DNA from 2 places in the Streptomyces sp. AA4 genome. Region 1 is predicted to be linked to the other one. Evidence: riboswitches for the same ligand, from Rfam matches in the RefSeq annotation. Region 1 holds a riboswitch; the other holds the start of a gene.
The links. Region 1 has a riboswitch for thiamine pyrophosphate ahead of SSMG_RS32310 (thiamine ABC transporter substrate binding subunit). Riboswitches for the same ligand answer to the same signal wherever they lie in the genome.

Region 2: it holds a riboswitch for thiamine pyrophosphate, as region 1 does, so the genes downstream of both, thiC (phosphomethylpyrimidine synthase ThiC) here and SSMG_RS32310 (thiamine ABC transporter substrate binding subunit) in region 1, are expected to answer to the same signal.

Annotation. Positions count from the first base shown of each region.
Region 1 covers NZ_GG657746.1:7,098,581-7,105,829, reverse strand. The annotation lists gene SSMG_RS32320 (hypothetical protein) at 82-768, shown strand; gene SSMG_RS32315 (4a-hydroxytetrahydrobiopterin dehydratase) at 1,155-1,445, opposite strand; TPP riboswitch at 1,470-1,581, shown strand; gene SSMG_RS32310 (thiamine ABC transporter substrate binding subunit) at 1,613-2,680, shown strand; gene SSMG_RS32305 (iron ABC transporter permease) at 2,656-4,293, shown strand; gene SSMG_RS32300 (ABC transporter ATP-binding protein) at 4,293-5,297, shown strand; gene SSMG_RS32295 (ABC transporter permease) at 5,307-6,185, opposite strand; gene SSMG_RS32290 (ABC transporter ATP-binding protein) at 6,258-7,249, opposite strand, start outside.
Region 2 covers NZ_GG657746.1:7,687,475-7,694,723, reverse strand. The annotation lists gene SSMG_RS35040 (phosphatidylinositol-specific phospholipase C domain-containing protein) at 1-822, shown strand, start outside; gene SSMG_RS35035 (hypothetical protein) at 819-1,022, opposite strand; gene thiD (bifunctional hydroxymethylpyrimidine kinase/phosphomethylpyrimidine kinase) at 1,039-1,863, opposite strand; gene thiC (phosphomethylpyrimidine synthase ThiC) at 1,860-3,449, opposite strand; TPP riboswitch at 3,497-3,629, opposite strand; gene SSMG_RS35020 (peptide deformylase) at 3,757-4,323, opposite strand; gene SSMG_RS35015 (DUF3263 domain-containing protein) at 4,463-4,771, shown strand; gene SSMG_RS35010 (LytR C-terminal domain-containing protein) at 4,768-5,430, shown strand; gene SSMG_RS35005 (AAA family ATPase) at 5,666-7,249, opposite strand, start outside.

The sequences.
Region 1 (7,249 bases):
TTGCAGTACAACACTTCCCCGGCCGAATAGCTGGCCGGTCCTTCGCTACGATCGGTCCCCTCATTCAGCGAGGGGGTTTGAATGACGAAAAAACAGCCGTCCGCGATGGCGCCGCCGTGGACCTATCGCGACGACGTGCTGAGCTACACCTGCTACCTCGCCGGCTTGATGGCCGACAACGCCGATCTCGGTCAGGTCGAAGAGGTGCTCGCGCCGTTTCCCGGCCGGAACGCGACCGGCGAGCGGTTCTGGGCCACCGGGGCGGTCGTGGTTTCGGACTTCCGGGCGCTCGGGGACGGCAGCTGGAGCGTCTCGACGCCGTTCGTGGCCGGGACGGGGGCGCTCGGGGTCGGGCTCGTGGCCGGTTCGCTGGTGGGCGGGGCGATCGCCCGGTCCCGGGCACGGCAGAGGGCGGCCGCGGCCGCGGTTCCGCGCTGGGTGCCGATCGAGCAGGGCGGGATCTACCTGAGCCCGCAGGGCTTCCATCTCTACACGCCGCGCGTGCACGGGTGGCACTGGAAGGCGATCACCGGCGCGGCGGTGGTCGCCCCGGCGGTCGTGCATGTGACAGGGAACAGCAAGAACGGCCCGGTCTCCTGGCTGATCCAGTCGGAGTGGGCCGAACTGCTGTTCGTGACCTGGGCGTACGCCGAGCACCCGCGGCATCCGCAGCTCGTCACCGGCCAGTGGCTGCCGCCGGGTTGGGTCGAGCACGCGAAGTGGCATCAGCGAGTCCCGGCGTTGCCGCCCGCGGACCCGGTGCTCTGAGGCGCCCGGCGCAAGGGCTCAGCCGAGCAGACCGAGCACCACCATCGACAGGAGGACGACAGCGGTCGAGAACGCCGCGACCCACGTGCGCTGTGCGGCGGTGAGCTGGGCAGATGTGCTGTTCATGGCGGGTCCTAGCGGGGCGAGTGCCGATGATTACCGCTGGGATAGCGCCTTGATCTAGCTCACTGTTACCGCTTGTGATCAAGGTCACGCCGGGTGCGCGCGGTGTGCCACAGCACGCCTCCCGCGGCGGCCACCATCAGGACGAACGAACCCATTCCCACCACGAGTGCCTGGACCATGCGGACCTCCTTCTCATCGTCTGTCCGGGAGACGCGCGAAGGGGCCTCTTGTGTTGCCAGGGTTGCCGACATCACACCTGGTCAGCGGGCCGCCAGCACCTCGTCGATCTGGCGGGCCAGCGCGAAATCGCGTTCGGTCAGGCCGCCGAGGGAGTGGGTGCTGAGGCGGAAGACGAGCGTGCGCCAGCGGATGTCGATGTCCGGATGGTGGTCGGCCTCCTCGGCGAGCTCGGCCACCCGGTCGACCACCTCGATCGCCGCCGGGAAGGACGGGAGTTCGGCGGTCCGCACGATCGTCGCGTCCTCGCGCCGCCACTCCGGGACGGTGCCGAGGGCCTGGTCCACTGCCGAGTCGTTCAATAGCTGAGTCATCACTCCATGGTGTCGGCTACGCTGCGGCATTGCCACGGGAGTCCGGTACGCCGGGCTGAGAGGCGGGCCGTCAACCCGCGACCGTTCGCACCTGGATCCGGATCATGCCGGCGTAGGGAGGCCGTATCGCTCTCCCTCATCCGGCGCAGTGCAGGAGGGGAAGAATGATGTCGCGGACCGTCCGCACGGTGGCAGGCCTCGCCGGAGTCGCGGTGCTCGCCAGCGCCTGCTCGCTTTCCGGCGGCGACTCGGGCGGGTCGTCCGCGAGCCCGGACCAGAAGACGCCGACCGTCACGCTGGTCACCCACGATTCGTTCGCGGCCCCGCAGGACGTGCTCGACGCCTTCCAGCGCCAGTCCGGGATCAAGCTCAAGATCCTCAAGTCCGGCGACGCCGGCGCGCTCACCAACAAGCTCGTCCTCACCAAGGGCAGTCCGATCGGCGACGTCGCGTACGGCGTCGACAACACCTTCGCCTCCCGCGCGCTCAGCGAGGGCGTCTTCCAGCCCTACACCAGCCCGGAGGCCGACCGCGGTCCGCAGCGCTACTCCGTCGACCCGCAGCACCGGCTGTCGGCCGTCGACCTCGGCGACGTCTGCGTGAACATCGACCCGGCGTACTTCGCGAGCAAGGGGCTGCCGGAGCCGAAGAGCTACGACGACCTCGCCGACCCCAAGTACAAGGACCTGACCGTCGCGGAGAGCCCGGCCACCGCGTCGCCGGGGCTGGCGTTCCTGCTCGGCACGGTCGCGAAGTACGGCGAGGACGGCTGGAAGGGCTACTGGCAGAAGCTGAAGGACAACGGCCTCAAGACCGTGAGCGGCTGGGAGGAGGCCTACACCAAGGACTTCTCCGGCTCGTCGGGCAAGGGCCCGCGGCCGATCGTCGTGTCCTACGCCTCGTCGCCGGCCGCGGAGGTCGGCGAGGACGGCAAGCCGCGCACCAAGGCGCTGCTCGACACGTGCTTCCGCCAGGTCGAGTACGCGGGCGTGCTCACCAACGGCAAGCAGATCCCGCAGGCGCAGAAGGTCGTCGACTTCCTGTTGTCGCAGCAGTTCCAGACGACGGTCGCGGCCAACATGTACGTCTACCCGGCACGCCAGGGCGTCGAACTGCCCGCCGGCTGGGCCACCGCGGCTCCGCTGCCGCAGGCTCCGGCCACCATGCCCGCGGACAAGGTGCAGGCCGGCCGGGAGAAGTGGATCGGGGAATGGCGCTCGCTCATGGGCGCGTGATCCCCGCGCGCACCGTCGGGCTCACGCTGCTCGGCCTCCTGCCGGTCGCGTTCCTGGTGGTGTTCTTCGCCTGGCCGGTCGTCGCGATCGTCGGCCGGGGGTTCTCGGCGGGCGGCGTCGACACCGTGCTCGGCGACCCGCAGACGTGGCGGCTCGCCGGGTTCACGCTGGCCAGCGCGGCCGCGTCGACCGTGGTCGCGGTGGTCGCCGGGCTGCCGGTGGCGTACCTCCTGGCGAGGGTCCGGCTGCCCGGCGTCGGGCTCGCTCGCACGATCGTGCTGGTCCCGTTCGTGCTGCCGACGGTCGTCGTCGGCCTGGCTTTCCGGGCGATCTGGCCGGACGGCGGCGTGCTGCCGCTCGTGCTGGCCAACGCGTTCTTCAACGTCGCCGTCGTCGCGCGCACGGTCGCCGGGCTGTGGGCGCACCTCGATCCGCGAGCGACCGAGGCCGCGCGGGCGCTCGGGGCCTCGCCGTGGCGGGCGTTCCGGTCGGTGACGCTGCCCGCACTCGGCCCGGCGGTCGCGTCCGCTGCCGCGGTGGTGTTTCTGTTTTGCGCCACCAGTTTCGGCGTAGTGCTGATCCTCGGCGGCGGGAGCTACCGGACGCTCGAAACCGAGATCTACCTCCGGACGGTCGACCTGCTCGACCTTTCCGGCGCGGCCGCGTTGTCGCTGATCCAGTTCGCGGCCGTGGTCGCCGCGCTGGTGCTGGGGGCGATGGCGCGCCGGAAGCGGGAGAACGCGGTGAAGCTGCGGTCCGCGCAGGTCACCGCGCGTCGGCCGCGCGGCGGGGAATGGTGGACGGTCGGCGCCGCGGTCGTGGTGCTCGGTCTGCTGCTGACGCCGATCGTCTCGCTGCTGCTCGAATCGGTGTCCGGTTCGGACGGATGGAGTCTCGCCGGATACCGGGCGCTGAACACTGTCGGGCAGAACGACGCGCTGCAGGTCTCCGGCTGGATCGCGGCACAGAATTCGCTCGCCGCGGCCACCGACGCGACGCTGCTGGCGATGGCCGTCGGGCTGATCGCCAGCGTCGTCCTGGTCGCGCTTCGCCGGTCTCCGGGCGGGCTCGCGCGCGGGATGGGCGAGACCATGGACGTCGCGTTGATGCTCCCGCTGGGCGTGTCCGCGGTGACTGTCGGCTTCGGCTACCTCGTGACGCTCGACGCGCTGCCCGGCGACCTCCGCACGTCGCCGCTGCTCGTGCCGTTCGCCCAAGCGCTGGTGATCATGCCGCTGGTGGTGCGGATGATCCTGCCGGTGCTGCGCGCGGTCGACATCCGGCTGCGCCAGGCCGCCGCGACGCTCGGCGCGAGCCCGGCGCGGGTGTGGCGGGAGATCGACTTTCCGCTGGTCGCTCGGTCCGTGGTGGCCGCGGCGGGCTTCGGGTACGTCGTCGCGCTCGGCGAGTTCGGCGCGACCAGCTTCCTCGCGCGGCCGGACGCGCCGACGCTTCCGGTGGCGATCGCGACGCTGATCAGCCGGCCGGGGGAGCTGAACAACCAGATGGCGTACGCCTCGTGCGCCCTGCTCATGATGGTGACTGTGGTGGCGGTGGCCCTGATCGACCGGTTCGGCTCGGTCCGCGGCCGCAGCACGGTCGGGGAGTTCTGATGGCGCTTACGGTACGGGACCTGACTGTCCACTATGGATCGTTCACTGCGGTCCGTGACGCGCGGCTGGACATCGCCGACGGAGAGGTGCTCGCGTTGCTGGGCCCGTCCGGTTCGGGCAAGTCGACGCTGCTGCGCGCGATCACCGGGCTGGAACCGGTGTCGTCCGGTTCGGTGTCCTGGGACGGCGCCGATCTCGCCGCCGTGCCGGTGCACAAGCGCGAATTCGGCCTGGTGTTCCAGGACGGACAGCTGTTTCCGCACCGCGATGTCGCCGCGAACATCGCGTTCGGCCTGCGAATGCACGGCGTGCCTCGCGAACGGCACGCGGCGCGCGTCGAGGAACTGCTGAAGCTCGTCGGCCTCGAAGGCTACGAACGGCGCCGGGTGACGGAGTTGTCCGGCGGGCAGGCGCAGCGGGTCGCGCTGGCCCGCGCGCTGGCCCCGGAACCGCGCTTGCTGTTGCTGGACGAGCCGCTGTCCGGTTTGGACGCTGGACTGCGCGAACAGCTGGCGATCGACCTGGCGGAGCTGTTGCGGCGCAGCAAGATCACCGCGCTGCTGGTCACGCACGATCAGGAGGAAGCGTTCACGCTGGCCGATCGCGTCGCGGTGCTCGACGCTGGGGAGATCCGGCAGGAGGGCGCGGTCCGGTCAGTGTGGAACAGGCCGGTGGACGACCAGGTCGCGCGCTTCCTCGGCGTCACCACGTTCCTCGACGGCACCGCGGCTGACGGCGTAGTGCGGACCGAGCTAGGCACCGTCGAGCTGGGCGTGGACGACGGTCCGGTCCGGCTCGGATTTCGCCCGCACGGCCTGAAAGTCGCCAAAGAAGGCGTGCCCGGCGAAGTGACCGCGGCGGTGCACCGGCGGGAGCATCTGCGGCTGGTCGTCCGGTGCGGGGAGTCCACTGTGGACGCAGTGGCCCCGGCCGGGGCGGACATCCGGGCAGGCGACCCCGTCCGGCTCGAACCGGATCCGGACGGGATCGCCGTGGTGGGCTGAACCCCCAGGTCAGCCGTCCCGGGTGACGAGGCGTCCGTAGGCCAGCGACAGCCCGACCACGATGTAGCAGGCCGCGCGGATCGCGCCCTCGCCGAGCTTCGTCAGCTCCATCGGATCCTGCAGGACGGCGACCGGGACCAGCGTCCAGCCCTCCGTGAGCAGGAACGGGTGCAGCCAGTTCAGCGAGGTCAGGAAGCCGAGGATGGTGAACACGATGTTCCCGGCCAGCACTGACGCGACCACGAGCATCGGGTGTTCCGTCCAGCTCGACACCGCCAGCGCGACCGCGCCGATCGCCCACAGCTGCAGCACGATCCAGCCGCCGACGAGCAGGATCCGCAGCAGCGCCTCGCCGAGCGACAACGTGGTGCCCGACAGCGTGAACAGCGAATCCGTGCCGTTGATGATCAATCCGGTGGCCACGCCGGTCACGCACATCGCGAGCACCGCGACCACCGACACCGTCGCGACGCCGAACGCCTTGACCGTCAGCAGCCGACCCCGGCTCACCGGCGCGACGAGCCAGCCGCGCAGCGTGCCGTGCGCGGCCTCGCCGGCGATCGCGTCCGCGCCCGCCATCGCGGAGGCGAGCGGCAGCAGCAGCGTGAGCGTCATGACCATCGCGGCGATCGGCAGCACGAGCGCGTTGTTCACCGCAGAGGCCAGCAGTGCGGCACCGCCGTCTCCGGGAGCTTCGTTCCCGGCGTTCTGCCCGACCAGCGTGAGCCCGATCCCGACGACGATCGGCACCAGCGCCAGCAGCCCCAGCACGGCGAGCGTGCGCGGCCTGCGGAAGATCCAGCGCAGCTCCGCGGCGAACAGCCGGAGCAACGGCACCGTGTCGTGCCCGGTCCGGCTCACCGGCACCGCGACCGCAGCGGTAGTCATTTCGCCTCCACTGGAATAAGTACGTCGGCGGCAGTCATTTCGCCTCCGCGGGAAAAAGTACGTCGGCGGTAGTCACAGCGCTTCCCCCTCAGCTTCTTCGCCGGCCGCCGATTCCCCTTCGGTCAGCCGCGCGAACAGGTCCTCCAGCCCGGTCCGCGCCCGGGTCGCCTCGTGCACCTCGACGCCGGCTTGCACGAGCACCTGCAGCACTCGCGGCGCGGGCGTCGCGGTGAGGTCGACGCGGACGCCGTCCGGCGTGAGCCGGGCCCCGATCCGGTTCTCCCGCAACGTTTCCACCGCGTGCTCGGCGTCCGGCGTGCGCACCAGCAGCGCGGCGTTCCCGGATTCCAGCAGGTCCGCCAGCTCGCCCTGGGCGACGACGGTGCCGGACTGCAGCACCGCCACGTGCGTGCAGGTCGCTTCGACCTCGGCCAGCAGGTGCGACGACACCACCACGGTCACGCCGTCCGCGTGCAGATCGGCGACGATACGGCGGATCTCCCTGGTACCCGCCGGATCCAGACCGTTCGTGGGTTCGTCGAGCACGACCATCCGGCGCGGCACCAGCAGCGCGCTCGCGAGCCCGAGCCGCTGCTTCATCCCGAGCGAATAGCCCTTGTACCGGCGGCGCGCGGCGGCCGACAGCCCGACGCGGTCCAGTGCGGCGTCGACCGCGCCGGGGATCGCGGACGACGCCAGCCGCGGTTCGGCGGCGGCGAACCGCAGCAGGTTGTCGCGTCCGGAAAGGAACGGGTGGAAGCCCGGCCCCTCGACCAGCGCGCCGACGTCCGGCAGCGCGTGCGCGGACTCCTCCGGCATTTTCCGGCCGAGCAGTTCGACCTCGCCCGCGGTCGGGCGGACGAGCCCGAGCAGCATCCGGATCGTGGTCGTCTTGCCCGAACCGTTGGGCCCGAGCATGCCGAGCACGGCGCCCTCGGGCACGTCCAGGTCCACGTGGTCCACCGCGACGGTGCTGCGGTAGACCTTGCGCAGCCCTCGGGTGCGCGCGGCCAGCGGGACCGCCGGGGCGGGCACCTCGTCCGAGATGCCCGCCCCGGTTTCGA
Region 2 (7,249 bases), 590 kb from region 1:
TGGCCGGACTTCTTCACCCACGAGTGGAAGGTCAGCCATTCCACTCCGCTGGGCAACGGCAACAACTGCGTCGACGCGCATTCGGCGGCCGACCTTTACTCCGGCGGGACCAACAAGGATCTCGAATCGTGTCTGGACGACATCCGGATCTGGCTCGGCGCGCATCCCGGCCGGGGGCCGCTCACGCTGAAGATCGAAATGAAGACCGGCTTTTCGGCGAATACCGGCCTCGGCCCGGCCCAGTTGGACGCGGCGTTCCGCGACCACCTCGGGGACGCCGTGTTCAAGCCCGCCGATCTGCTCGGCAGTCACGCCACGCTGGATGAAGCGTCCAAAGCGGACAACTGGCCGACGCTGGACGCGTTGCGGGGCAAGGTGCTCACGGAGATCATCCCCGGCACCGTCGAGGAAGGGAACCCGACGGACACCCTCCACACCGACGTCGAGTACGCCGGGTATTTGCTGGCTCAGAAGGCCGCCGGGAAGCTGAATTCGGTACAGATCTTCCCCACCGTGCACGGTGCCGCGGGCGGCGACCCGCGCGACAAATACTCCGCGGAGCAGAAACCGTGGTTTGTCGTATTCGACGGAGACGCGAGCGAATGGCTCGCCAAGGCCGGAATGTCCTGGTACGACGACAACCACTACTACGTCGTGATGACCGACGCCCAGAACGTCGCGCCGGCCATCGACGACCACAACCCGACCGTCGACCAGGCGACTCAGCGCGTGGCCGAACTGGCCAAGCAGCACGCGTCCGTGGTGACGTCCGACTGGACCGGCCTCACGACCGTGCTGCCGACGGTGGACGCGCGCGGCTAGAACCGCGGCGGCGGCTTCAGCACCGACATCCGGTATTGGTACACGGCTTGCGCTTCGGCGATCCCCGGCCGGGGCGTGACGCCCGACTTGCGGATCGCTTTGACCGCCGAAGCGGTGCGGTGCTCGGTGACCAGGCCGTCGACCTCGTGCTGCGCCTCAAGCGGCAGCCTCGCCCACAACGCTTCCGGTGTCTCGCTCATCCGGCCAGTGTCGCATTCACTGCGGGTTCGCGAGCCGCCAGAACGGGGAAACCGGGCCGACGCCGGCCCCGAGCGGATACGCCTCCAGGACGCAGCGCTCGATGAACCGCTTCGCCTCCGCGACCGCGGTGGGCACGTCCGCGCCCTTCGCGAGCGACGAGGTGATCGCCGACGCCATCGTGTCGCCGCCGCCGTGGGTGTTTTCCGTGTCGATGCGCGGACCGCTCAGCTCGATCACCGCCGAACCGTCGGTGAGCAGGTCGACGCAATCCGCGGCGTCGTAGAGGTGCCCGCCCTTCACCAGCACCCACTGGGAACCGAACTCCAGCAACGCTTCCGCGGCCGTGCGCTGGCTCGCCGCGTCGGTGACCGTGACGCCGGTCAGCAGCCGGACCTCGTCGAGGTTCGGCGTGATGAGCGTGGCGCGCGGGAACAGTTCGGTCCGGATCGCTTCCAGCGCTTCTTCGCGCAGCAACGCGTGGCCGGTCATCGACGCGGCTACCGGGTCGACCACGAACGGCGTGTCCGTCGTGCGTCCAATGTGGACTTCATCCAGCGTTTTCGCCACTGCCTGAATGATTTCCGCAGTGGCGAGCATGCCGGTCTTCGCCGCGTTGACGCCCATGTCCTCGGCGACCGCTTTGATCTGCGCGGTGACGACGTCGGCCGGGATTTCGGAGAAGCCTTGCACGCCCAGCGAATTCTGCACGGTGACCGCGGTGAGCGCGACCAGTCCGTGCACGCCGTTGGCGAAGAACGTGCGCAGGTCGGCCTGCACGCCCGCACCACCGCCGGAATCGGATCCGGCGATGGTGAGGGCGGTGCGAGGGGTGAGGCTCACTGGTTGACCACGGGCAGGTAGACCTTGTTGCCCTGCTCGGAAAACTCCGCGGACTTCTCGGCCATGCCCGCCTCGATCGCCTCCACGGACGACAGACCGTGCTCCTCGGCGTACTTGCGCACGTCCTGGGTGATCCGCATCGAGCAGAACTTCGGCCCGCACATCGAGCAGAAGTGCGCGGTCTTCGCCGGTTCCGCGGGAAGCGTCTCGTCGTGGAAGGACCGCGCGGTGTCCGGGTCGAGCGACAGGTTGAACTGGTCGTTCCACCGGAATTCGAAGCGGGCCTTGGACAATTCGTCGTCCCAGTCCTGCGCGTACTGGTGGCCCTTGGCGAGGTCGGCGGCGTGCGCGGCGATCTTGTAGGTGATCACGCCGGTCTTCACGTCGTCGCGGTTGGGCAGGCCCAGGTGCTCCTTCGGCGTGACGTAGCACAGCATCGCCGTGCCGTACCAGCCGATCTGCGCCGCGCCGATCGCCGAGGTGATGTGGTCGTACGCCGGGGCGATGTCCGTGGCGAGCGGGCCGAGCGTGTAGAACGGGGCCTCGCCGGTGAGCTTCTCTTCCAGCTCGACGTTTTCCTTGATCTTGTGCATCGGCACGTGGCCGGGGCCCTCAATCATCACCTGCACGTCGTGCTCGCGGGCGATGTGCGTCAGCTCGCCGAGGGTTTCCAATTCGGCGAACTGGGCACGGTCGTTGGCGTCCGCGATCGAGCCGGGGCGGAGGCCGTCGCCGAGCGAGAACGTCACGTCGTACTCGCGCAGGATCTCGCACAGCTCGGAGAAATGCGTGTACAGGAAGGATTCCTGGTGGTGCGCGAGACACCAGGCCGCCATGATCGACCCGCCGCGGCTGACGATGCCAGTGACCCGGCGCGCGGTGAGCGGGATGTAGCGCAGCAGCACGCCGGCGTGCACCGTCATATAGTCGACGCCCTGCTCGCACTGCTCGATCACGGTGTCGCGGTAGATCTCCCAGGTGAGCTTTTCCGGCTCCCCGTTGACCTTTTCCAGCGCCTGGTAGATCGGCACGGTGCCGACCGGGACCGGCGAATTGCGCACGATCCACTCGCGCGTCTCGTGGATCCGCTTGCCGGTGGAGAGGTCCATGATCGTGTCGGCGCCCCAGCGGGTGGCCCACACCATCTTGTCGACCTCTTCCTCCACAGAGGACCAGACGGCCGAGTTTCCCATGTTGGCGTTGATCTTCACCAGGAAGTTCTTGCCGATGATCATCGGCTCGGTCTCCGGATGCTTGCGGTTGACCGGGATCACCGCGCGCCCGCGGGCGACCTCGTCCCGCACGAACTCCGGAGTGCAGCGCTCGCGCGCGGCGATGAACTCCATTTCCCGGGTGATCACCCCGGCTTTCGCCCAGCCGAGCTGGGTGTTGTGCTCCCGCCCGTCGGCCCAGCCGGACCGAAGCGGGTGCAGTCCATTGTGGACATCGATGTTCGCGTCCGGATCGGTGTAGGGGCCGGACGTGTCGTACACGTCGAAATGCTCCCCGTTCGACAGGTCGATCCGCCGAGCCGGAACCCGCAGCCCGGATTCGGTGCGGTGGTAGACCTTCCGCGAGCCGGTGATCGGCCCGGTGGTGACGGACGGGGCGATGGCACCCTGGTTTTCCAGCGTCGTCAACGACGTTCACTCCCTACGCCGGCATTACCCGGTCAGGTTCATGCGGTCGGTGACGCCGGGTGTCCGCGAGATGGACACCAGTCACCCTCTCAGCCCGCCAAGGCGCGAGCTCCCGCGTTGCATTCGGTTGAGGTTGCTCGTCCGACGATGCCATGGCGCCTAGGCCGGACACAACCCTCCCGCCCGTCTGGCCGAAGGACGACGAAGGCCTCCTCGGCGATTCCGAGGAGGCCTTCGGGGAATTCGGCGCGGGTCAGGCGTCCGCGGGTTCCTTGGGCGGCAGCCAGGTCAGCCCGGGCACGCCCCACTTGTTCTTCTTGAGCATCTTCTTCGCCGCGCGCGCGTGGCGGCCGACGAGACGGTCCAGGTAAATGAACCCGTCGAGGTGATCGGTCTCATGCTGGAGGCAGCGCGCGAAGTAGCCGGTGCCCTCGACCTCGATCGGATTGCCCTCGACGTCGAAACCGGTCACCTTCGCCCATTTGGCGCGTCCGGTCGGGTACGACTCGCCGGGCGCGGACAGGCAGCCCTCCCAGTCGTCGTCCGGGTCCGGCATGGTCTCCGGGATCTCGGAGGTCTCCAGCTTCGGGTTGACCACCACGCCCTTGTGCTCGACGCCCTCGTCGTCCGGGCAGTCGTATACGAACACCCGCAGGTCGAGCCCGATCTGGTTGGCCGCGAGGCCCACGCCCTCGGCCGCGTACATGGTCTCGAACATGTCCTCGACGAGGGCGGCGAGCTTGTCGTCGAACTCGGTGATCTCGCGCGTGGGCTGGTGCAGCACGGGTTCGCCGGCGATGCAGATGGGGTGGACGGTCACGGACGCCGAGTTTAGTCGGACCCTTCTGGTACACCTGGATCGGACCGTGACGCGCCGTGTCGGATGCCCATGTCGAGCATGGGTTCCGTGGTTCAATGACGCCCGCGGAAGGACTGCCGACACCGATTGCGAGGACCGCATGGACGCCGCGGAGTCGATGGCTGGGAACCAGCCGTCGCCGCCGGAAAATGTCGGTGGCCTGACCGAACGCGAACTGGACATTCTCGCGTTCGAGCGGCAGTGGTGGCGCCACGCCGGGGCGAAGGAGAACGCCATCCGGGAGCGCTTCGGACTGTCCTCCACCCGTTACTACCAGTTGCTGAACACGCTGCTGGCCAAGCCGGAGGCCGTCGCGGCCGATCCGATGCTGGTCAAGCGGCTGCGCAAAACGCGCGCCGCCCGTCAGCGCAAACGCGGGGCCCGGCGGTTGGGGATCGAGCTGTCATGAGCGTCTTCTCGGGACTGTCCAGGCCGTTGAAGGCCGCGGGCGTCGCGCTGATCGGGGTCGCGGTGGTCGCCGCCGTCATCGGCGGGATCACCGTGCTCAACACGAGCGGGGACCAGAACGCCGGACCGACCACGTCCGGCGAGCCCACCGCGCCCGGCGGATCGTCGTCGGCCGCGCCGGGGCAGTCGTCCTCGGCGGCTCCCAGCTCCGCGCCGTCGTCGCCCGCGTCGTCGGCCCCGGCCTCGTCGTCCGCCGCGTCGTCGGCTCCGGCTTCGAACCCGGCCGGGCAGCCCGGCGCCCAGCCGGGCCAGCAGCCCGGGCAGCCGGGCCAGGCGGGTCCGGACCAGCAGGCCTCCAACAAGTGGGTCACCCTGCGGGTCTACAACAACTCGCTGATCAAGCACCTCGCCGAACAGGCCGCCGCCGACTTCCGCGGCTCGGGCTGGAACGTCGCCGAGGTCGGCAACTACAAAGACGGCGTCATCCCGACGACCACGGCCTACTTCCGGCCGGGCACCGACGAGGAAGCCGCGGCGAAACAGCTGGCCAAGGAGTTCGGCTTCCAGGCCCAGCCCCGGTTCGAGGGCATCCAGAACTCGAGCCCCGGGGTGATAGTGATCATCACGAAGGACTACCAGCCCCGGCACTCGGGCAGCTGACCTTCCTCGATACCGATGACGGCCCGCGCTACGGCGCGGGCTTTGTCATGTCCGCCGGGCCGCGCGCCGGGCTGCTGCCTCGGCTGGCCCGCGTTCGGAGCGGCGAGCCGCGTGGCTCTTCGCTCCTGCGGAGGTCCGTGAGGGGAACCCTGAGGGACTCTGATTCCCTCAGGGTGGCCCTCACGGATTTCGACCTCGCGCGTCGCGCCCCTTCGGTCGGTGCCGAGCGAGCAGCTCAACGCTCTTGCTGCGCCTGCGCGTACGCCTCCAGCGTCGCCAGCTGCGCGGCGTCCAGCGACGGCCGCACCGCCTCGCGCGCCTTCGCCAGGTGCGCCGCGGTCACCTCGCGGGCTTCCAGCGACTCGCGCATCGCGGTCAGTGCCGCCTCCCGGATCAGCGCGGCGCAGTCGGCGGCCGAGTAGCCCTCCAGCGCCTCCGCGGTGGCCGCGAGGTCCACATCGGACGCCAGCGGGGTGTGCTTGGCCGTCGCGGCGAGGATCGCGGCGCGGGATTCGGCGTCCGGCGGCGGGACGTAGATCCGCCGCTCCAGCCGTCCGGGGCGGAGCAGGGCCGGGTCGACCAGTTCGGGCCGGTTCGTCGCGCCCAGCACGACGACCTCGCGCATCGGCTCGACGCCGTCGAGTTCGGTGAGCAGCGCGGCGACCACGCGGTCGGCCACGCCGGAGTCGGACGACTGGCCGCGGCGCGGGGCGAGCGCGTCGATCTCGTCCAGGAAGATCAGCGACGGCGCGGCGTCGGCGGCCCGGCGGAAGAGGTCGCGGACCGCGCGTTCGGATTCGCCGACCCATTTGTCCAGCAGTTCCGCGCCCTTGATCGCGAACACGTTCAGCGCGCCGGTGCCGGCGAGCGCCCGGACGAGGAACGTCTTGCCGCCGCCGGGCGGGCCGTAGAGCAGCACGCCGCGCGGCGGTTCGATGCCGAGCCGGGCGAACGAATCCGGATAGCGCAGCGGCCACAGCACCGTTTCGGTGAGCGCCTCCTTGACCGACGTCATGTTGCCGACGTCGTCCAGGGTCAGCCCGCCGGTGGCCAGATTGTCCGAAGTGGACAGGGAGATCGGCCGGACGGTGGCCAGCGCGTCGAGCAGGTCCTGCTGGGAGATCTTGGGTTCGTCCACGTCTCGCTGCCGCAGCGCGGCCCGCAACGCGGCGTCCCGGCGCAGGGCGAGCAGGTCGGCGGCGACGAAGCCGGGGGTCCGTTCGGCGAGCACGCCCAGGTCGGCCCCGGCTTCGACCGGCACGTCGCGGAGCAGGATCCGCAGCAGCTCGACGCGGGTTTTCGCCTCCGGCAGCGGCAGTCCCAGCTCGCGGTCGAGCAGGTCCGCGCCGCTCAGCCGCGGATCCACCGACTCGGCCCGCGCGGTCGTGGCCACCACGGCCAGCCCGTCCCGGCGCAGCGCGGTGCGCAGTTCTTCCAGCACCACGGTGGCCACCGGCGGCGGCTGAGTGGCTGGGAGAAGCGCGTCGATGTCGTTGATCAACAGCACGCCGGGACTGTCGCCGTCCCCGGCCCGGTCGATCGCCTCGCGCAGCGAACGGTGCGCCGCATTCGGTTCCAGCACCGCGATATTCGGCGCGGTCACCGACACCACGCGCACCTTCTCCGCCGCGGCGACCGACCGCACGAGCGTCGCCTTGCCGACGCCTTCCGGCCCCGACAGCAGCACACCCAGATGTGCCGACGTGCCCAGCTTCGCCAAGAGTTCGGGCCGGTGGAACGCCAGATCGAACCACTCGGACAGCTTGCGCGCCGCGCTCTCGGCCCCGACCAGATCCGCGACCGGCACCGGCTCGTCCAG